Regions from separate parts of the Salinispirillum marinum genome, predicted to be linked through region 3. Evidence: predicted binding sites of a transcription regulator. Region 3 holds the regulator's gene; each other region holds the start of a gene.
The links. Region 3 encodes FNR, which switches genes on or off when oxygen is low (the NO sensors DNR and NnrR bind a similar motif). Its sites were predicted from a motif close to TTGATNTANATCAA; they were not measured.
Positions count from the first base shown of each region.

Region 1: ACFOSD_RS12265 (YdcH family protein) is a predicted target of FNR. The motif match lies at 6,136-6,149, and genes of this name have one in related genera.
Region 2: hemN (oxygen-independent coproporphyrinogen III oxidase) is a predicted target of FNR. The motif match lies at 3,553-3,566, and genes of this name have one in related genera.

Region 1 is NZ_JBHSAL010000002.1:1,105,501-1,112,920, reverse strand. Features, by position in the region: gene ACFOSD_RS12300 (monovalent cation/H+ antiporter subunit A) at 1-1,203, opposite strand, end outside; gene ACFOSD_RS12295 (nucleotidyltransferase domain-containing protein) at 1,429-1,767, shown strand; gene ACFOSD_RS12290 (HEPN domain-containing protein) at 1,764-2,024, shown strand; gene ACFOSD_RS12285 (plasmid pRiA4b ORF-3 family protein) at 2,260-3,669, shown strand; gene ACFOSD_RS12280 (hypothetical protein) at 3,748-3,870, opposite strand; gene ACFOSD_RS12275 (6,7-dimethyl-8-ribityllumazine synthase) at 4,007-4,513, opposite strand; FMN riboswitch at 4,591-4,735, opposite strand; gene ACFOSD_RS12270 (HAD family hydrolase) at 4,846-5,508, opposite strand; gene ACFOSD_RS12265 (YdcH family protein) at 5,795-6,049, opposite strand; tRNA gene ACFOSD_RS12260 (tRNA-Gly) at 6,435-6,510, opposite strand; tRNA gene ACFOSD_RS12255 (tRNA-Glu) at 6,513-6,588, opposite strand; gene ACFOSD_RS12250 (hypothetical protein) at 6,680-7,420, opposite strand, start outside.
Region 2 is NZ_JBHSAL010000005.1:235,434-242,853, reverse strand. Features, by position in the region: gene ACFOSD_RS14615 (SulP family inorganic anion transporter) at 1-163, opposite strand, end outside; gene ACFOSD_RS14610 (hypothetical protein) at 179-967, opposite strand; gene ACFOSD_RS14605 (sigma-54 interaction domain-containing protein) at 1,121-2,080, opposite strand; gene hemN (oxygen-independent coproporphyrinogen III oxidase) at 2,111-3,487, opposite strand; gene ACFOSD_RS14595 (CYTH domain-containing protein) at 3,634-4,518, shown strand; gene ACFOSD_RS14590 (mechanosensitive ion channel domain-containing protein) at 4,515-5,072, shown strand; gene thiH (2-iminoacetate synthase ThiH) at 5,166-6,275, opposite strand; gene ACFOSD_RS14580 (thiazole synthase) at 6,286-7,053, opposite strand; gene thiS (sulfur carrier protein ThiS) at 7,056-7,259, opposite strand; gene thiE (thiamine phosphate synthase) at 7,252-7,420, opposite strand, start outside.
Region 3 is NZ_JBHSAL010000001.1:126,258-133,677, reverse strand. Features, by position in the region: gene ACFOSD_RS00695 (NF038132 family protein) at 1-201, opposite strand, end outside; gene ACFOSD_RS00690 (OsmC family protein) at 436-861, shown strand; gene ACFOSD_RS00685 (DMT family transporter) at 858-1,769, shown strand; gene ACFOSD_RS00680 (SLC13 family permease) at 1,781-3,598, opposite strand; gene ccoM (cytochrome c oxidase subunit CcoM) at 3,665-3,781, opposite strand; gene fnr (fumarate/nitrate reduction transcriptional regulator Fnr) at 3,848-4,603, opposite strand; gene ttcA (tRNA 2-thiocytidine(32) synthetase TtcA) at 4,640-5,599, opposite strand; gene ACFOSD_RS00660 (gamma-glutamylcyclotransferase family protein) at 5,668-6,243, opposite strand; gene ACFOSD_RS00655 (sulfite exporter TauE/SafE family protein) at 6,252-6,977, opposite strand; gene ccoS (cbb3-type cytochrome oxidase assembly protein CcoS) at 6,970-7,254, opposite strand; gene ACFOSD_RS00645 (heavy metal translocating P-type ATPase) at 7,263-7,420, opposite strand, start outside.

The DNA of each region.
Region 1 (7,420 bases), on a different contig from region 3:
TTGCTCTAGCGATTCTGCCAGGAACATCTCGGTACTTAAGAATCCGTTTAACAACGGGACCCCAGCCATCGCAGCGGTGGCGATTAACCCCAGCGCCGCCGTATAGGGCATATAGTGTCGCAGCCCCGATAGCAAGCGGATATCCCGCGTGCCGGTTTCATGATCCACAATGCCCGCCGCCATAAATAATGACGCCTTAAAGGTCGCGTGGTTCATCAAGTGAAATAACGCCGCCAATACGGCCAGGTGCGTATCCAAGCCAAACAGCAGCGTAATCAGGCCCAGGTGGCTGATGGTGGAGTAGGCCAGCAAGCCTTTTAAATCGTGCTTGAACAACGCGACCACCGCGCCCAATGTTAAGGTGGCCAAACCGGTGAGCGAGACAATGACAAACCACATCTCTGTACCGGATAGGGCGGGGTACAAACGTGCCAGCAAGAAAACACCCGCTTTCACCATGGTAGCCGAATGCAAATAGGCCGATACCGGCGTAGGGGCCGACATCGCGTGGGGTAACCAGAAGTGGAACGGAAATTGGGCCGATTTGGTGAACACACCCAGCAGCACCAGCAGAATGATGTAGGGATAATACGCATGGGCCCGAATTTGGTCGCCCGCCGCGAGCACATCGGTCAAATCAAACGAACCCACCACATGGCCGATCAACATCACACCGGCCAACAGCGCCAATCCGCCACCACCGGTGACCGTCAACGCCATACGCGCGCCGCGCCGCGCATCCGAGCGGTGGCCCCAAAAGCCAATCAGCAAGAACGAACTTAAACTGGTGAGCTCCCAAAACAGCACCAACAACAGCAGGTTATTGGCCGTGACCACACCCATCATGGCGCCCATGAACAGCAGTAAAATACCAAAGAACCGACCCATAGGGTCCTTCTCCGACAAATAGTACCGCCCATACAAAATCACCAATAAACCGATGGCTAAAATCAGCAGCGCGAACAGGAAAGACAAACCATCCAAACGGAAACTGATGTTCAAGCCCAGAGAAGGCAACCAGTTCCAATAGATGGTCTGCACTTCTCCCGCAAACACCGAAGGCGCTTCCCGGAACAGCAACACCAACGCAATGGCTGGCGCGACAGCGGTCGCCCATGCCGACGCATTGCGGCCGTAGCGAATGAACAGGGCGGGTAGAACCACCCCGATAAAGGGTAAAAAAACGATCAGAGCGAGCGTCATCGAACCTACATCCCTAATGCACGTTTCTGTTCGCCTGCCTCATGAAACAGGCGTGAAAGCGCCGGATTATAGACACAAAATTCACCAGATGCTGCACCAAAAATAAAAAAAGTTTAGGTATATATAAGAAGGAAGACTTTTGTGTCGTGTTTTTGAAATTTTGACAGTATTTCATTCGCCAGATCGTAGGGTTATTATGAAGACTAGATTAACTGCGGAGTTAGCATGTATTCGATTGATTGTCATACAGAGCAGGCAGTCCGCCGCTTCCTTGAATTGATCAGCAACCGATTCGAACTGGCTGGCGCAATTGTCTTTGGGAGCAGGGCACGCGGAACGCATCGATCAGACAGTGATGCAGACGTTGCTGTTCTATTGCGTGGCCCACATCAGCGTTTCTTGACCGCCAAACTGAATATGGCAGACATCGCTTTCGACGTATTGCTTGAAACAGATATTCTGATATCTCCGCTTCCTGTTTGGTTGGATGAGTGGGAGCATCCAGAAAACTATTCGAATCCAGACTTGTTGCGCACTATTGCCCGAGAGGGAGTCCGGTTGTGACTAATCGACAATTGACACCTGAAGCGCTTATGTTGAAAGCAGACACAGCCTGTTCGTCAGCACGCGCATTGCTTGAATTGGGTGATGTTGATGGTGCGGCCAACCGAGCTTATTACGCTATATTTGATGCGTCCCGTGCTGCTTTACTTGCGTCAGGTGCGCCCGTTGGGGCAGATATAGGCCGCACCCATAGTGGCTTGATTGGAGCTTTTGGGATCTTTCTGTTCAAGAATGGTCCGGTATCAAAAGAGGTTTGACGGCTTTAGAACCGTGCGCATGAAATCCGTTTAGTGGCAGACTACAACGGAGACTCTGTTGAACGTTCAGACGCAAAGCAAATGTTAGAGCAGGCTGAGCTTTTTGTATCTGCAATGCGAGCGGAATTCATGTCCTAAGTACTGCTGTGATCCGCACATATTGTAATCCGCGCTCTACAATCCGAATATCTTGAACCATATACTCGTCCACAGCTCCGTTCCAAAAGGCCGAATTATGAATCTAGGCACCGCCTACCACCTGAAAGTCACCCTCAAGCATACTGAACCCTTGGTTTGGCGACTGATTGCGGTAGACAGCCAAACCACGTTGGAGCGTTTGCATCATATTCTGCAAATTTCGTTGGGTTGGACAAATTCACATCTGCATTTGTTTGAGTCGTCTCAGGAGCGTCGCTTTGGCTGTTTGGCGCACGATGAAGATAACATGCTGGCGCTGGAAGATGAGCGGGCGTTCACCGTTGGTCAGTTGCTCTACGTTGAGAAGCAAACCCTGAAGTACGAATATGACTTTGGCGACGGTTGGGTGCATGAGGTTCGATTGGAGCGCATTTTGCCCGATGCCGACCTTTCTGTGTTACCGAGATGTCTAGAGGCGCATGCTCAGTGTCCGCCGGAAGATGTGGGTGGGTTAGACGGCTTCGAAGAATTCAAAGAAGCGATGGCTGACCCGGAACACGAAGAGCATGAAGATGTTATGTTGTGGAATGGTGGCCATTTTGATCCATTGGACGTAAGCCTGGAAGAAATCAACGACGATTTAGCCAACATTGAGGACATCATCGCGGAATGTGACAGGGATGATGATTTTCCCGATTTTGGCATGCCGGATTTTCAGGGCTTTAACCCACAGCAAATGCATGCGTTGTTGTACAGTACGTTTGATTGTCCGGAGGTCGTTCAATGGGCTGATTCAGCAGCGGAGGCAGAAAATAGCCCGGTTGTTCGCTTACTGTCGGTGCTGTTTGAGTCATTGAATGAAAAGGAAGTTACGCTGACCAAAAAGGGTAATTTGCCGGGCGCGATGGTGAAAGCTATGTTGGCTGCCGTGGTTGACTGCAATTTAGATATCTATCACTGGCGGCCGAATCAATCAGTGCGCGGTGAGGACGATGCCAGTGCGGTACACTTTACTCGGATTGTCGCCGAGGTTTCCGGATTGCTGCGGGTAGCAAAAGGTAAGCTCAATATCACGGCAAAGGCCCGCAAGCTGTTGAAGAGCAAAGGTTGGGGAGGTGTCCATGCGTTGATGTTGGAGGCGTTTTTCCAGCAATTCAATTGGGCCTATATTAGTGGGGGTTCGCCGATGATGGGGCTACGTACGACAGCCCCGTTCACCTTTTGGTTGCTGCATCGTCATGGCGAGCAATGGTTGAGCGATGGTCATTATGCCCGGATGCATCTGTCGGCTTTCCCGCAGTTGATGCAGGAGTCTGAGGTTGACTATTGCTCACCGGAGGACGATGTTATAAACGTTTATTGTCACCGGGTTGGCCTTGTTTTGCAGTTGTTGGGGCTTATTGACGTGCAGGAGGTTAGGCAGCCGGGTGCACCGGCCTATCCCATATCATTGCATTGGCGTGCATCGCCGTTGTTTGGGCGCGTTTTGCAGTGGCAGGTTTATTGATGGGGGGAGTCTGTGGATTGCGGCATCGAGCTCCTCAAACAGGATGACAACCCGAGTCCCGCTTTCTTTTACTCAGTGTTAAAGCTTGAGCAACTCTAGTTGTAGTTTGTATTTCTGTTTTTCATAGGGCTTACGGCGCATTCGGTTGCGGTAGGTGCTTTCCTGCCAGTCGGGTTGCTGTTCATCGTCGGAGTCTTTCATCGTGTCACCTTCTGCTGTGAACCTGTTTCTCATGGTACATGGTTTCTTATGAGGCAACACATGAACAAACGATAACCCAGCCAAGGCGGTAGATTTTCAGTGCCATGGCCGGGTTGATGCAAAATAACCCTACAGACTATTGGTCATGCAGTTTTCTGATGTGGCTAAGGCTTTTTAGTGTTTCTAGGCATGCCTGCGCAACCTCCGCTCCTTTGGCCAAAAAGTGATTGGCAAAGAACTGGAGGTGATCTTCATGTTCATGAAAGTTGTGGGGGGTAAGTACGGCCGAAAACACCGGAATATCGGTGGTGAGCTGTACCTTCATTAAACCGTCAATAACGGAAGACGCCACGTATTCGTGTCGGTAAATACCGCTGTTGACCACAAAGGCGCAGGCAATCACGGCTTTAAACCTTCCACTTTTGGCAAGCATTTTGGCGTGAAGGGGTATTTCAAACGCGCCGGGAACCTCAAAAAACTCAACATCATTCCCGTGCACACCGTTCTGATCAAAATGGCTTTTGATCGACTGAATGGCGTTGTGCACGATGGGTTTATGCCAACTCGCAGAAATAACCGCAATTTTTTGCGGTTCAACGGTGGAAGGCATTGGGTGGAGCGAAGCTTCAGTGTGCTGATTCATAGTTTTCTCTTTGAAGAAGTGACTGAATCAGAGCGAATGCACAAAAAACCCTTCACCTGGGGTGAAAGGTTATTGATGCACGGTCTCTTTCATCCGGACTATTACCGTCGGCTCTGGAATTCGACCAGATCTGCTGACCCCAAGCCAGGGCTTGGGCGCTCGTGGGCTTCTGCATAAGCAGCTACCACCGGTGGGGAATTGCACCCCGCCCTGAGAACGTTGCCGGAAAATCCGGCAAGCGCATTCTAAGTATTGAGGTGGGGTATCACAAGAACAAACATTACGGCGGCCGGGTTCCGCAGGTGTTATGGGATAATTTGCGGATCAAAACACTATCTCAGCAGTGAATGTCTAACATATTCAATAACATTCGGCATGCCATCAAGTACAGCTAGGGCATCTCCGAAGTCGTGATGCATTGACATTGGGGTTGGTACTGCCAAACAACGGATGCCAGCAGCATGTGCCGCTTTTAAGCCATGTTGCGTGTCTTCAATAGCTACACATTCTGATGCTTGCACACCAAGCTTTTTCATGGCGAGGAGGTAACAGTCAGGAGCGGGCTTACTCAAACTAACATCATCTCCTGAAACAACAGCAGAAAAGACGCTACCGAGATCATTCGCCCTGAGAGTTGCATCAACCCCTTCGAAGCCTGCGCCAGTAACGATGCCGAGTGTTAGTCCGCGTTCGCGAAAATCCATGATGGCATCAAGTGCGCCATTCATCAGTGGAAAGGAATTTCCACGCAAAAACTCTCTAGTAGCTGCATTCTTTTCTTCAGCGATTGCTTCGGGCGTAACATCGATCTGAAACCGACGTACAACATCAATCGCGTTAGCATTAGTTGGCACGCCTGCATAGTGCTCTTTATATTGCTGCTCAGTAAGTGAGATTCCATACCGTGATAATACTGTCACCCACAAATCAAAATGAATTGGTTCGGAATTGACCAATGTTCCATCGTGGTCAAAGAGTATTGCTCGAAGTGGCATGTTGCGGGTTTCCTTGAATTGGGGTCATTAAGCTAAAAATCATAATGTATTTTATTCGCTGCACAAATTCATTTTATTGACTAATAATTCAGCGCATTCTTAGGTCACACCTCGCGGTATTCGTAGCGGTGTGCAATACGTTCGCCATCCCAAATCAGGGTGTAATGGCCGCCTTGGGTGGCGGGGCCTAGAGCATCCGGGCGCAAGACGGCCAGTATCTCGGACTCAGAAAGATTGAAGGCATGTCTCAGGCTGCTTTTTGTTTCAAATGCGGCTGGAGGAGCATCTAAAGAGCTTCAGCGGCCGCTTTTTGCAGCATGTGGTACAGCTCGTCTTTTAGGTGAACGCGGCGCTGTTTGGCGTCTTCTTCCTCTACCGTTTTTACCGGGGTGACTTCGTTTTCCATGTTTTCAATCTGCCGCGTCAGTTCATGGTATTCATCAAAAAGCTTTCGGAAGTGGGCATTGTTCAGTTTTAAAGCGTGTATTTCATCTTTGAATTCGGGCAGGTCATTTCCGAGGGTGTGGTGTTCAACAGCCATGGTGTCTTCCTTTTTTCTACAGGATTAAGTTAGCAATTAAATTAAAGCTAATGCGCTCATGGTAGACCCATCCTAGACAGGCGGATATGACATAGATCAGGGTTTGATGTGCGAGGGCCGTTATACATGCTGGGTTGAATCTTGTTGATCGCAAACAAAAAGAAGCAGCCCTGAGGCTGCTTCTTTAAATTTGGAGCGGGATCAATTCGCCGGGAGCGAATTAACATGGCCACTAGGCCCCCGTAGGGTGGGTTCCATGGATGGAACCCATACATCGAGACGTAGGCTCGTTGACCGCAAACTACTGGCAACTGCTCCTGCGTTGCCAGCATACCGTCCATCCATGGACATAAAAAAAGCAGCCCTGAGGCTGCTTTTCATAATTTGGAGCGGGAAACGAGACTCGAACTCGCGACCCCGACCTTGGCAAGGTCGTGCTCTACCAACTGAGCTATTCCCGCAATGGCGTCCCCTAGGGGACTCGAACCCCTGTTACCGCCGTGAAAGGGCGGTGTCCTAGGCCACTAGACGAAGGGGACGCAAACCTTCGTGTGTAACTCCGTTTGGAGTGGCGCGTATATTACCAATCCTTTTTTTGAATGCAACACCTTTTTATTAAAAATCAACGAATTAGGGCAACTTACTGATGGGCTGGACGGTTCTTTCCAACCAGTATCGAGCTATAGGCCGTTCTATCATGGGCAACACATAGAGTGGAATTTGGCCTAAGGCAAAAAATGCCAGTACGTTAATGGATACCTGATCAGCCAGGGTGAGATAGAGTAAGCCTAAATTGGCTTGGCCGGATACCAAACCAATCGCTAGGGCAGTGGCGGGCTCTTCTCGAAAAAACAACAAACTGCTAAGTGCGTTCAAACCAAAAATGGTGAGAGTACTTACCAACAGCACACTGAGCGCAATCAACGGTTGTTGCATAGACCAAGCAAGAATGCCGTCCATCATGCCAATGATGAATATCGAGATAAAAATCACCGAAAGCCCATCAATTATGCTGGCATTGCGATCAATGCGAGCTTGCCCTAATGCTTTCTTTAGCACGGTCGCGCCTGCAAGAGCTATCGCGACGACGATGCCAAGGCGCTGCATTAAGTCAATGAAGGATAGGTCGATATTGATGTTCAATAAATATAAGGCAATAGGAGGGATGGTTAAGGGGCACAGAAGCAGTGTGACGAGAGTGGTGATTAAGGTGATCCGAGCATCCAATTTCATAAGCAACGCCAATGCGCCACAGGCAGTGACAGGGGGCGCGGCGGCGGCTAAGACAGCGCCATGCAATAAGTGCTCTGGTAAGTTGGCTGCGCGTCCCACTAGCCAAACCAGTATCGGAGCGGTAATCAACATCCAAAC
Region 2 (7,420 bases), on a different contig from region 3:
AACCGGCCAGCAGGGCGTAAGACATGGCTTGCGGAATCAGCATCATAGCGACGGTAATACCCGCCACTAAATCACCTCGCAAGTCGGTTTTTTGATAGTTAGGTAACCATTCCAACACGGGAATCCACTGCTGGAGACGATTCGGTTTTGTTGCTGAACTCATGATAGAGCCCTCCAATTAAGCTGAAATATATTCAATGGGTAGATGCGGTGCCAAGTGCCCTAGCGTTCGTTCGGCAGAGGCATCGTGCTGTTCGGCCAGTTGCGCCGTATCCAGCGCTGACAAACTGGGTAAGCCGGACGTTTCGATGACCGTCAGAAAACGGGCGATAAGGGCGCGCTTCAAGGGGCGGTGGCAAAAGAAGCGGTTTTCGTCCAACGGTGTCTCCAAATAGAGTGCGGATTGGCGCTCGGTTTCGGTATTGCCCTGATCATCCAGCAATAGGACACGTTCTTCAGCGTGGCGACCGGCTAAGATGTCGAACACAATGTTGTTTTCGCGCGCAAAGAACCCGATAAAAAACGCCTGTAGGGCACTTTTCACCAAGCGTTGTGGAATGTCGTAGTCGGTGCTGTGTTGCATCAACAATTTCACATGCCCGCAACCTTGAAAGTCGGGCTGAACGGCGAAGTGGATGAATGACTTTTGTTGCGCCGGAGTCAGTTCACGCAATTTGCTGTCGGGTGCGATGCCCATGCGCGCGTAGATCAAGTCGATGGCGTGTTGGTCGGTGTGCAGGTACACCGGGCCAACCTCTTGCGCGAACAGGCTTAGATACACGCCCACCTCTTCGTCGGATAACGCGCGCTGTAAGCTCTGCTCAATGTTGCTCAGGGTCAATAAGATCAATCCAAAGCTGCCCCCCGCAACGCTGTAACGCAGGCCGGGAGTGCGCCCGTCAATACAGGTACAGGGGACTTTTTGGATGATTTCATCGGTGTTCATCCAAACCATAGAATGTGGCATGTTGTTGCTCCATGTGAGACGTTATGCCTAAGGCCATTACATGGATCGTGCCAACTTTTAAGGTATTGATTTATAAGGGGTTTTTAATTCAACTGCGAGTGGGTCGTTCCATGTTGTTGCAACTTGTGTTTCAAGTTGAAACGTTACTTGCTGCTACGACAACCCATGCTGCTTAAGCTTGCGCCACAGTGTCGCCCGGGAGATGCCTAGGGCATCCGCCACGGCTTGTTTGCGCCCGCGGTGTTGCTGCAACAAAGTGGCCAGCTCCGCGCGTTCATCCGTTTCCAGATCCTGTGGCTTTTCGTCCGGCGGTGCTTCGCCGCGCAGTTCAGGTGGCAGGTCTTGGTACGCCAGTTCGTTGCCCAATCCGATGGCGTGACAATACGCCATGACGTTACTGAGTTCACGCACATTGCCGGGCCACGAATAGGTCAGCAGGGTGTCAAACACATCCTGTGCCATGTGGGTAACTTGCCGCTCGTTTTCGGCATTGAGCGTATGAATGAACTGCCAAGCCAGCATTTCAATATCACCCGTGCGTTCTCGCAAGGTGGGTAAATACAGCGGGACAACTCGAATGCGGTACATCAAGTCTTCCCGGAAAACGCCCTCGGCGACGCCGCGCCGTAGCGAGGTATGGGTCGCTGATACCAAACGAATATCCGTATGCACCACCTCGCTGGAACCTAAGGGCGTAAAGCAGCGGTCTTGCAACACGCGCAGTAAACCGGCCTGGATATCCAGCGGCATCTCGGCAATTTCGTCTAAAAACAAGGTGCCGCCATCGGTCAGTTGCAGCAGGCCGGTGCGGTCGTGGGTCGCTCCCGTAAACGCCCCACGTTTATGGCCGAACAATTCGGAAGCCATGAGTTCACGCGACAAGGCCGCACAGTTAATAGCACTGAAGGTTTTGCCTTGCCGACGCGAGCATTCGTGAATGTAGCGCGCCACCAGCTCCTTCCCCGTACCACTTTGGCCGCGCAACAGAATAGACGCATTGGTGCGCGCCACACGTGCGGTTTGTTCCATGAACGCCAGCATTTCCGGCGCTACGGTCAATAGGCCATGAAAGTTATGCGCCGTTAGGGCAGGTGCGGTTCGGGCCTTTTTCACGCCAGCGACACTCATTAAGCAAGGATTTGCTCATATTACGCGAGAGAACTGCTGCTGACCATGCCCACCGAGATACGCATCAAACACCATGCATATCGGGCGCAGCAATAAACGGCCAAGGGTGGTGACGGTGAGGTCGTCCTCTGTTAATTCAATCAGGCCATCGTCGGCTAAGCCCTGCAGACGTTCCAGCTCCGGCGCAAAATAACGCCAAAAATCGATGGCGAATTCATCGCACATCATGGCGAAATTCACATAGCCCTGGCAGGCCAGGTCCATAATGATGCGTCGCCGAATGCGGTCGTCTTCGTTTAACACATAACCGCGATAGGTCGTTTGGCCGGTGGTGCAAGCCTTTTGGTAGTCTTCCAGGTTCGCATGATTTTGCAGAAATTGATCTTGTAGGGCACTGATAGCCGACATGCCAATGCCCAGCAAATCCGTATTGCCGTGGGTGGAATAGCCCTGAAAGTTCCGTTGCAAGGTGCCGTTTTCATAGGCCTTCACCAAACCATCGTCCGGACGGGCGAAATGATCCATGCCAATGTAACGGTAGTCTGCCGCTTGCAGCCCTTCAATCAAGGTGTGTAGAAGCTCTAGTTTCGTGTCTGGGCTGGGCAGATCGGACGACAGAATGCGGTTTTGCGGTGCAAAACGCTCGGGCAAATGCGCGTAGCTGTAACAGGCAATGCGGTCAGGCGCGAGTTCAATCACCTGGTTCAAGGTACGTTTCATGCTGCTCAGTGATTGAAAGGGCAAGCCATAAATCAAATCAAAGCTGATACCATGAAACCCCATGTCTCGTGCCGCTTTCACCAAATGGCCTACCAGCTCTGGTCCTTGAATGCGGTGCACGGCTTCCTGAGTGGGGCGATGGAAATCCTGAATGCCCAGCGAAACCCGGTTAAAGCCCCACGCGCGCAATTGTTCCAGATGCGCTACGGTGGTAACACGCGGGTCGATTTCGATGGAATATTCGCGCTTGCGGTCGTTGGTTTCCAACTGAAAGTGCTGTTGCAACAAGTGCATCAAACGCTCGGTCTGGGCTGCGTTTAAGAAGGTCGGCGTACCACCACCCCAATGCAGTTGCCGTATTTTCCGGTGCCGCACCAAGGGCGCCAGTTGCGCCATTTCTAACGCCAGCGCGTCTAAATAGGCATCAGCCTTGGATTGATCACGCGTTACCACCTTGGTGCAGGCGCAGTAGTAGCAGAGATGATGGCAAAACGGGATATGCACATACAGCGACAAGGGCGCGTCTTTCGGCGTGGCTTGCAGCACGTTTTCCCGTTGCTCGTGCGGTACGTCGGTAAAGCTCAGTGCCGTAGGGTAGGAGGTGTAGCGCGGGCCACTGATGTTGTAGCGCGCAATGGTGTCGGGCTTCCAGAGAATGTCAGCGAGCGCCATGAAACAAATTCCTGCACAGTCGAGAATGAATGTGAGGAGACTACCTGAGTTTGCTGGTATGAATATTGATCCCTATCAATGTCTGGTAAAGCTGGGCGGCTCTCGGTAGCCTTATGGCATACAACGTTAATGCATTGAGGTGCGCTATGAGTTTGGAAGTTGAGTTGAAGTTGTTACTCCCGCCAAGCGCGCAGGAACGCTTGCGGGAACAGTCGCTGCTGCAAGGGCTGGCCGCTGAGCGATTTGAGTTAATCAATATCTATTGTGACACGCCAGAGCAAACGCTGACGCAATCGGGCATGGCCCTGCGCTTGCGTAACAAGGGCACGCAATGGTTGCAAACCTTAAAGACCCAAGGGCAGGTAGAGGGCGGACTGCATCGGCGTATGGAATGGGAAATGCCGGTGGCGGGGCCCGCATTGGAGTGGTCCGAGCTACCGGCGGATGTGTTGCCGAGCGACCTCAACCGGGCGTCGGTTAGCCCTATTTTTGAAACCCGTTTTGCGCGGAGTTTGTGGGTACTGACCGTTGACGACAGCGTGATTGAACTGGTGTTGGACACGGGCTCGGTCAGCACCGGCGCGGCGGAATTGCCATTGAGTGAAATCGAATTGGAACTGAAATCCGGATCGCCCAAGGCGTTGTTTCGTGTCGCTGAGCAATTGGCGGCGCATTTGCCCGTGTTGCCGTCCGACATCAACAAAGCCGAACGCGGTTACCGCTTGGTGAATGGTGCAACGGACTGGCCGGTAACCCCAAACAAAGAAGCACCTTTATCGGCGTGGACGGCCGCGTTGTGCCGACAATGCGAAGCGCTACCCGCCAGTCGGGGTGATCTCACCCATACCTTGCACGGTTTAATGGAACGTGGCGATATTCACCCAGGCCTTTGGCGCGGCCTGCATGATGCGTTGCAGACCGATACCGAGCATTGGGGTGAGCTTCCCGGCATTCAGCGTCTGGGTCAGTGGTTGGTGCACCAGAGTGCGGTGCAGTGGCAAGAGGCGGCTACCGAAGGAGTAAAACAGTGACCGATTTGATTGTACGAATTCTGGCGTCCATCGCTATGGTGGTGTTGGTGCCTTGGTTGAGTGACTGGGTGGTCGAAGCTGTCATGCGTTTATTGCCTGAACGCAAACGCATGGCAACCGCCGTAGCGCAAAAAGTTAAGTTGTTCCTGACCACCTTGTTTGCCTTTGTGGTGCTGATCTTGTTGGCGTGGTTGTGGCATCTGGACTGGCGCACGCTGTTGCTGCTTGGGTCCTCCATTTTTGCCATTATTGGGGTGGCCTTGTTCGCCAGTTGGTCCATTCTCAGCAACATCACCAGCTTTTTTATTTTGTTGTCGCAGGGTCGTTTAATGCATGGAGCCTACATCCGCGTGGTGGACGGCCCTCACGCGATGGAAGGCCAGATCATCGATATGGGCTTGTTTCATTTTGAACTGCGCGATATCGACGGCAATACCATCATCTACCCCAATAACTTTTTGATCGTACGGCCGCTCGTGGTGTTAAAACACCCACCGAAAAAAGATGAATCGCCAGAGCCGAAAGATGAAGAACCGGCGCAGACGGGGTCGTAGGCGCGTGGCACCTTCTATACGGGCATGCGCGAACGGGGTTGGTTGTAGGAGTGCAGCCCCCTGCGCGAATTTTTCGGCCAGAGGGCTGGCCTCCTACCAACCCGGTTGCCAATCCTTCCATACGGGTTGGTAACCGGCGTGTTTAATCGCCGCAACCACATCACCCACCGAGCGCGCATCATCAATTGCAAACTGTTCCAGCGCGGCGTCGGCGTCCACCGCATAACCCCCCGGCTGGGTTTTCGACGCGGCGCTGATTGTGGTGATGCCCAGTGGCAGCAGCCGGTCACGGAATTCCGCGCGTTCGCGGGTAGACAGGCTCAATTCCAGATCGGGGCTGAACAGCCGCCACGCGCAAATCAATTGCACCAGTTCGGCGTCGCCAATCGGCTGGGCAACATGATAATCACCCTCAGCGGGTCGCAAACGCGGAAAAGCCACACTGAACTTACTGCGCCAATAGCGTTGCTCCAAATAGCGCAAATGGTGCGCCATCATCAGGCAGTCGGTGCGCCAATCGGTCAGGCCCAGTAACACGCCTAAGCCGATTTTATGCACTCCGGCATTGCCCAAACGCTCCGGCGTTGCCAAGCGATAGTCAAAATCGGCTTTCTTCCCTACGGGATGATGTTCCGCATATACCCGGCGATGGTAGGTTTCTTGATACACCAACACGCCATGCAGCCCGGCTTTTTGCAGACGTTCATAGTCGGGCTGGTCGAGCGGCTGCACTTCCATGCTAACCTGCGCAAACCGTGGCCGAAGTTGCTGCAACGCCGCCGCTAAATAGTCCACACCCGCGACCTTGGGCGCTTCGCCCGTTACCAGCAGAATATGTTGAAAACCCATGGCTGCCAGCGCATCGGCTTCGCGGTCGATTTCTTGCGCGTTCAGCACTTTGCGCCGCAGATGATTGTCCATCGAAAAACCGCAATAGGTGCATACGTTTGCGCAGGCATTACTGAGGTAGAGTGGCGCGAATAACTGTTGGTTCAGGCCGAAGCGCTGGCGCGTTAACGCTTGGCTTTGCTGCGCCATGGCTTCTATATAAGGGCGCGCTGCCGGGCTGATCAGTGCTTTGAAATCCTCGAACGAGCGTTGTGTTTTGCTCAGTGCGCGCTCTACGTCCGCCGCTGTTTTACTCATCAGCGACAAGTGCTCGGCGTCCCAGCTCAAGGCGTCTTGGGTGTCGATAAAGGACATGGCGTATTACCTAGGTGGATAAGAGAAAGTCGGTGAGCGGGCTCGACGCCTGCGCCTGCTGGTGTTGGCCCGGTAAGCCTGCTTCGTACGCCATGCGGCCAGCGATTACGGCGAGCTTGAAGGCGGTTGCCATCGCTACCGGGTCTGCCGCCGTAGCAATGGCGGTATTCACCAGCACGGCATCGGCCCCCAATTCCATAGCCGCCGCCGCGTGGCTGGGCGCGCCGATACCGGCATCGACAATCACTGGCACCTGCGCCTGTTCAATGATGATGCGCAGAAACTCGCGGGTTTCTAACCCCAAATTGGAACCAATGGGCGCAGCCAACGGCATCACCGCCGCGCAACCCACGTCTTCCAAGCGTTTGCACAACACCGGGTCGGCATGAATGTACGGCAGCACAATGAAGCCCTCGCGCGCTAAGGCTTTGGCGGCCTTTAAAGTTTCTATCGGGTCGGGCATCAAATAGCGCGGGTCGGGGTGAATCTCTAACTTGAGCCACGGCGTACCCATGGCTTCACGCGCCAAATGCGCCGCTAAAATGGCGTCTTCCGCGGTGCATGCGCCCGACGTGTTGGGCAACAATTGAAAACCTGCGGCTTTTAAGGGGCTGAACAGGTCGTCGGCCGGATCATTCAGGCTGACGCGTTTCAGCGCCAAGGTGACCAGTTCGCTTTCGCTGGCCTGCAACGCCGCCAGCATGTGCTTGGTGCCAGAAAACTTGCCCGTGCCGGTTAATAAGCGTGATGTGAATGTACGATCGCCCAGTGTGAACATGGTTAACCTCCTGCCACAGCACGAAATAAATGCAGTTCATCGCCCTGTGCTACCAGCGTTTGGTGCCATTGGGATTTAGGTACCACAACGCCATTCACCGCCAGCGCCATACCGTCTTGTGTTTCGATCACGGTGCGCAGAGCCTCTTCCACAGAACAGGCCGCCACCAACTCAACCGGCGTTTGGTTGATCTGAATACTAATCATTGAAAGCCTCCAAGGCCTGATTCATCTCGGCTAAGGCCTGTTCCGGGTTTGCTGCTTCGGTCAGCGCCGTGACCACCGCCACACAGCGCACGCCGCAGGCGCGTATGTCGGACAAATGATGCGGTTTGATGCCACCAATGGCGACGGTGGGAATACCCGCT
Region 3 (7,420 bases):
ACCGGTTACACCTGAACCGGCCGTCGACACCCAGCCGTATTGCGTGGAATCAGCAACGGGCGACAAACCCACCACGCCATTCGCGCCGGATACACCGTAGCTGCCAGTGCCGGTCCAATCATCAATAACGATAGCCTGGGCCGGAGCAATCAGAGCTGCACCCAGTAGCGCGGCTAATAGGGTTTTTTGGTTGTTACGCATAGTCAAGATCCGTCGTGAGTCTTAATAATAAGGTTTGGCAGGTTGCCTGATGATGTTTAAGCTAGTTTCGTGCCAACAAAAATAATTCAATAAAAACAATGAGATACGTTGTTTCCGTGCAGTGTTCAAAATGGGTGTGTAATATTTTTCGACAGTGGATCTTGATGCTACAGAGCACGGGCACCCTATGATAAGCTAGGCGCCTCTTTTTTCATGACAGTGTAGGTGATGAGCATGCAAGCAACGGTCCGGTGGGATGGTGCAGTTCAATTTTCGGCAACCCCAAGCAGTGGGCACACCGTGATCATGGATGGTTCGCCGGACTTGGGTGGCACGAACGCAGGTCCGCGACCCATGGAAATGATGTTAATGGGTTTGGGCGGCTGTACCTCGATTGATGTCATGCTCATGCTGCAGAAGTCCCGCCAAGACGTCACCGACTGTGTGGCGGAGTTGACCGCAGAGCGGGCCGATGCCGTGCCAGCCGTGTTCACCAAAATACATGTGCACTTTGTGGTTACTGGGCGTGATTTGAAAGAATCCCATGTTAAGCGCGCCATAGAGTTATCGGCGGAAAAATACTGCTCGGCGTCCATCATGTTGGCAGCCGGTGGGGTAGAGATCACACACAGCTATGCCTTGATCGAGGCAGACCGTTGATAGCGCGTTTTCAGCATTTGGAGCGTGAACAACAAGGTATGGCGCTCGGCCTAGCGGCGGTGTTGTTGTGGTCGACGGTGGCTACTGCCTTTAAGTTGGCGTTGAACGTTTGGCCCTTAATTGGCGTGCTCTGGTTGTCGTCCACCGTTAGCCTCGTGCTATTCAGCGGTGTGCTTTGGCACTTAGGGCTTTTGGGTCGTGCCATACGCTGGCTGCGGCGCTATTGGCGACGCGCCATACTGATGGGCCTGCTGAACCCGGTGGTGTATTACTTCACTTTGTTTGCCGCCTACGATCAATTGTCGGCACAGATCGCCCAGCCGATCAATTATACGTGGGCCTTCGTGCTGTCTTTAATGGCTGCCATCTGGCTTAAAGCGCCCATACGCGCGCGCGATTGGCAGGGTATGGCCTTGGGGTATTTGGGTGTATTGGTGTTGGTCTTGGGTGCACAAGGACGGCTGGAAGTTACGTTGCCCGGCGTATTTCTGGCGATCCTCAGTACCTTTTTCTGGGCGTTATATTGGGTGGTCGGAATGCGCGACAAGCGCCCGCCCTTGGTCGCGATGTTCCATCACTTTTTGATCGCCTGGCCGGTGTTAACGGTGATCATGCTGTGGCAGGGTACGGACTTCTTCCGTGAATCCGCTGGCTGGCTGCCCACGCTCTATATTGGCTTGTTTGAAATGGGGCTGGCGTTTTTGTTTTGGATGACCGCCTTGCAGCGGGTTAAAAATACGGCCCGCGTGGCTAACCTGATCTTCATCGCGCCCTTTTTAAGTTTGATCTGGGTGAGCCTGATTTTGCACGAACCTATTTTGGCCAGTAGCCCGATCGGCCTGGGCTTTATCTTGCTTGGTCAGTGGTGGCAACGGCGTAAGGAAAAGCTGCCCAGTCCGACTTCCTAGCGCTTTTCCTTTTAAAAGGGGAACAGGCGGGGCAGCATCATGAGAGTGACGCTCATGGCCAACAGTTGCAGTGGGACACCGACCTTAACGAAGTCGATGAAACGATAGTTGCCGGGTGTGACGATCAAGGTGTTGACCGGTGACGCGATCGGTGTTGCAAAAGCTGTTGATGCCGCAATGGCGATGGCCATCATAAAGGGCATAGGGTTTAGCCCCAAACCCTGTGCAATGGCCAGCGTGATCGGCGCCATTAACACCGTGGTGGCGGTGTTGGAAATAAACTGACTCAACAGTGATGTCACCACAAAGACACCGGCGCATATCCACACCGGAGGGAGATCGCCAAAGCGCGTCAGCGTTTCTTGTACGATCAGCTCAGCGGCCCCAGTGGTTTGCATGGCGAGCGCTAACGGAATCATACCGGCGATCAGGACCAAGCTCCGCCCGTTCAGGGAGCGGTAGGCCTCGGTAATGTTGAGACAACCGGACGCAATCATCAGGATTGCAGCCACCAGTATGGTGGTTAAATTGTCCAACCACCCGGTGGTCATGACCAGAATCATACTAAGAATAATAATGGTGGCATGGCGTGCTTTCTCAGCATGCAAGGGCGCTTCTTGCATTTCCAGCGGACGGGTCAGCGCGACGAAACTGTGTCCGCCATCGAGACTGCGCAAGCGGTCCCAACTGGCGGAGATCAACAGCGTATCACCGACCGCTAACGGTGTGGTTTGATAGGCGGTTTGCAGGGTTTCATTCTGCCGTCGAACCCCTACCACACTGGCTTGAAAGCGTTCACGAAAACGCAGCTCTTTGAGTGTGCGGCCTTCGAGCGGTGACTGTGGCGTAACCAATACCTCCATGGCACCAAAAAACTTTTGTACCCGGCGGTGTTCTTCATGGCTGAGTGCGGACAGTGCGATACTTTGCTCACTGCCCAGTCTTTCCACATCAGCTCGTCGTCCGTAAACGTACAGGGTATCGCCGCCGCGTACGCGTGTGTTGGCCAACACGGCATCCAACGTCGACAAAGAACCACCGCGATGGCGGCTGGCGAACACCGTGGTCTCGTATTCGCTGCGCAGACCGGCCTCAATCACCGTTTTACCGACCAAGGGTGAGTCGTCGGGAACCAGTAAGCGAAATAATTGATCTTCCACTGCATAGCGCTCAAACAATGAGTGCAGCGAGAATCCGGCTTGAACATCGTGGGTTTCTTTTTTCGGCAGAAGGTGGCGGGCAACCAGGATCAAATACAGACTGCCCACCACCAGAACGGCCACCCCAAGGGGAGTGAAGGCAAAGAAGCCAAAGGAATCCAACCCTGCGCTGTGTAAGGCATCGGTCACAATGATGTTGGGAGGGGTGCCAATCAGCGTCAGCATGCCGCCAATCAAAGCCGCAAAGGCCAGCGGCATGAGGATTCGAGAAGCATTAAAGCCGGAAGCGCGCGCCATACTAAGCACCACGGGAATCAGCAGGGCCACCGCACCGGTAGAGCTCATAAAAGCAGAAAGAATGGCCACCACAGGAAGAATGACCAACAGCAGTTGGGTTTCCGAGCGGCCACCTACACGTAGGATCCATCGCCCTACGCTGGCTGCCACGCCGGTACTGGCTAAGCCCTCGCCGACGATAAACAAGCCAGCGATCATCACAACAACCGGTTCGCCGAATCCGGCAACCGCCTGCGCCGGTGTGATAACGCCCGACAACGCCAGAACAATCATGACGCCGATCGCCACCAAGTCCATACGGACGAGGTCAGTAATGAAAACAACAATGGTGATGGCCAGTAACGCTAGAACGAAAATAATTTCCCCGGTCATGCCGGATTCGAACCCCCACTGTAGGTTAAAAATGACAGCAGAGGTGCATACAACAGCCGCTGTGCGTTATTTTCTATCGTCTTTGTGCGCGTCTTTGTAAATAAACCAGAAGAACCCACCGGCAAACGCAATGGTCAATAAGACCGCAGCCACCCCAGCGACAACAATGGTATCAATGTACATAACGCATCCCCCCTTTTCGTGATAACCCTAGTGTACGTAGGGACAAAGGAGAATTGTTGATCTGCGTCAGCTGTTCGTGAGATCGAGTAACCCCAATTCGAGACGTTCCGCGTCGCTGAGTGAAGCGATGTTGCACAGTTCACCATGCTGTAGCACATGAATCTCTTTCGCGTTCCCACCAAAACTGATCAGTTCTTGATGTTGAAAACGGGTAAAGACCCGGCTCACGGTTTCAACCGCTAAACCCAGGAAATTGGCCATGTCAGAGCGTGACATGGTCAGACGAAACATGCGCTCGGAGTAACCCCGTCGTTTAAAACGATGGGCCAAGCTGAGCAAAAAGGAGGCGACACGTTCTTCAGCACTCTTTTTCGACAGCAGCATCATCATTTGTTGATCTTCACGGATTTCACGCCCCATGATACGCATGATTTGGCGCCGCAAGTCAGGCAATTGGTTGCTCAATTCATCCAAGAGGGCGACGGGGATTTCACACACGTTGGTGGTTTCCAATGCCTTGGCCGAGGCTTGGTAGGTGGCAACGTCATAACTGGACAGACCGATCATCTCACTGGCCAAATGAAAGCCGGTGATTTGTTCTTCACCGTCTTTGGTCAGGGTATAGGTCTTTAAGGTGCCGGTGCGTACAGCGTAGACGGAGGTAAATGCATCACCTTGATGAAAGAGGTGTTCACCCTTTTGAATCGGTCGGCCACGCTTGATGATCTCGTCCAGTTTTTCAATGTCGGCAAAGGATAGCGATACCGGCAAGCACAGCGGGTTAAGTGAGCAGGTCTTGCAGGCCGTCGATTGTAAAGCCATAGCGGTTCTTCCATTTTTTGTTCAGTACGGACGCCTCTACTGGGCCAGGATGTCCGTGCCATCGCTGACATGAGTGTCGTCAGTTGGCACAAAACTGCGCACGCGCGTTTGTGCCAACGGGCCATCGTGTTCAGAAAATCCGACCGATTGCATGGGTATACTGTTGCTGGTCAACCCGGAAAAGTCAAACAGCTTACCGTCCGCCAGTTGGGAAGGTGCGACATTTTGCAGGGCGGCGAACATGATGTCCGAACGGCCGGGGTGCTGCTTGTCCCAATCCACAATCATCTGCTTGATGTTCTGGCGTTGTAAATTCTCCTGTGAGCCACAGAGGTTACAGGGGATGATGGGGAATTTCAGGTAGTCGGAAAACACCTGTATGTCCTTTTCTTTGCAGTAGGCAAGAGGACGAATCAGGATGTTCCGCTGGCTGTCCGAGCGCAGTTTCGGTGGCATGGCTTTCAGCTTACCACCGTAAAACAGGTTCAGAAAAAAGGTCTCTAGAATGTCGTCTCGGTGATGACCCAAGGCAATTTTGGTGGCGCCGATTTCGTCGGCAAACGCATACAGTGTACCGCGCCGTAACCGCGAGCAAATACCACAGGTGGTTTTTCCTTCCGGCACGACCTCTTGCACGATGCTATAGGTATCGCGTTCGAGAATGTGATAAGCAATACCTTGCTGTTCAAGATACTCCGGCAGGATATGCTCCGGAAAGCCGGGTTGCTTTTGGTCCAGGTTCACCGCCACCAGTTCAAACCGAATGGGCGCACTTTTCTGCAAGTTGCGCAAAATTTCCAGCATGGTGTAGGAGTCTTTACCACCGCTCAGGCACACCATGATCTTGTCGCCATCTTCAATCATATTAAAGTCGGCAATCGCACGTCCTGTCTCACGGCGCAGACGCTTTTGCAGTTTGTTGAATTCGGTACGACGCTTTTTGTCTGCCGCCGTGCTTGGCGTCACAGTGTCTTCGGTATAGCTGATGGTGGTCATGGCGATCACAGTGCAGAGAGTTTTCAAAGGCGCGTTTTAACACCAACCTTATTGAGAGTAAAGCCTCTTCATTGAGGAGGTGTGATGTGTTCGGTCGCTTCGTTGAGCAAATGTTCAATTAAAGGAATGACCACCTGTTGCTTGGGATTTAATGGCCGCGGGTACAGTGGTTCATCCCGGTCGTTGAGGCGCGTTTTCCACGCGCTGGTGTGGCGTAGAAAGTGACGGGCAAAGTCCATACTTTCCTGCAGGCAGCCGTGCAAAATAACATCGAGATAACTTTGTGCAATCGGGTGGTGGCTCTCGGAAGGCTGCGGCATATACACCCAGTATTCGCCTTCGGGCAATTGATGGCCGCGCACCAGCTCCAGTTGTTCGCGGGCCAAAGGGACACGCTCGTATTCCACTTCACGCGCATCAAAGTGACGTAATTCACTGTCGTTTAACGGAAACAAAACACCGCCTGTTTTCTTGTCCGCTTGGCGGTGAATGCCGACTACACTGAGTTGCGCACCCGCAATCGGGACATTCCAGCCGCGCTCTACCCCATGCAAAATAACCGGAAAGGCTTCACCCGTGACACCGGTACGGGCCCGGCTATCGGCACACATCAGGCTCCCGTAGCCAAAGATCCAATGCGTCATAAATGGCTCTACGTTAAAACAGATGCGCTATTGTGCCATAACAGAGCCATAAGCGCATGCGGGTCGAACGCATGCAGATGGCCCGGCATTGGCGCAATGAAGGGCCACAGCATCCAGAGTCCTAACGCCAACAGCAGCAGTCCGGCCAATGTTTTACCCCCAGGATGTTGCATAATCCTTTGCAACCTTTGCGCAAACATCATCGCGCCCAACATGCTGGGCAAGGTGCCCACGCCGAACAGCAGCATCACACCGGCGCCCAAGGTGATGGATTGGCTCGACGACGCTAAGCCCAAGACGCTGTATACCAGCCCGCAGGGCAACCAACCCCACAGGGCGCCAGCGGCAATGGCGCGAGGCCACGAGTTGATGGGTAGCACTTTACGGGTATGCGGCTGAATGTGGCGCCACACCTGTTTACCCAAGGTTTCAAGGCGCACCAGCACGCGCCACCAACCGGTGATGTACAGGCCGAGTGCAATTACCCAGAGCGCTGCGAACACTCGCAAGGCCGGAGAAAACATAGTGGGTAAAAAGCTGGTCAGGCCGCCCACGAAAGCGCCGATGACCATGTAAGTGCCGATGCGACCGACATGGTAGCCGATGGCCAAAGGACGCCGCGCGGTACTGAGCCCCAAGGCAGACACAATGCCGCCACACATCGCCAAGCAGTGACCACTGCCCAACAGGCCGCTCAATAAAGCAGGCAGCAGAAATGTGAGACTATCATTCATCAGATTCTGTTCGTGTGTGTGCTTCCGTCGGAAGCGCTGCATTCGGCTTTGTCGTTTTTTCTCGTTGTGCCGCTTCTTTGTGTTGTGCCGCTTTTTTGTGTTGCTCGGGCGTGCGTGCGTCGGGCGGGATCAAGGACTCATCTTCATCAAATAGTATGCGATGGGCTGGACTGTCCAAGTCGTCATATTGACCTGATTTTATGCCCCACACCAAAAAGCTGATGGCGACCGTCAGCAACAACAGGCTAATGGGAATGAGTAAGAGCAATATCGACATGGAATTTCCTAAGCAATACGCCGCACCCGCAAGGCGTTCAGTACCACAATGAGTGAGCTGGCCGACATGCCTATGGCGGCCATCCAAGGGGTTACCCAACCCATACCGGCCAAAGGAATGGCGACCACATTATACACAGTGGCCCATTGAACATTTTGTCGGGTGA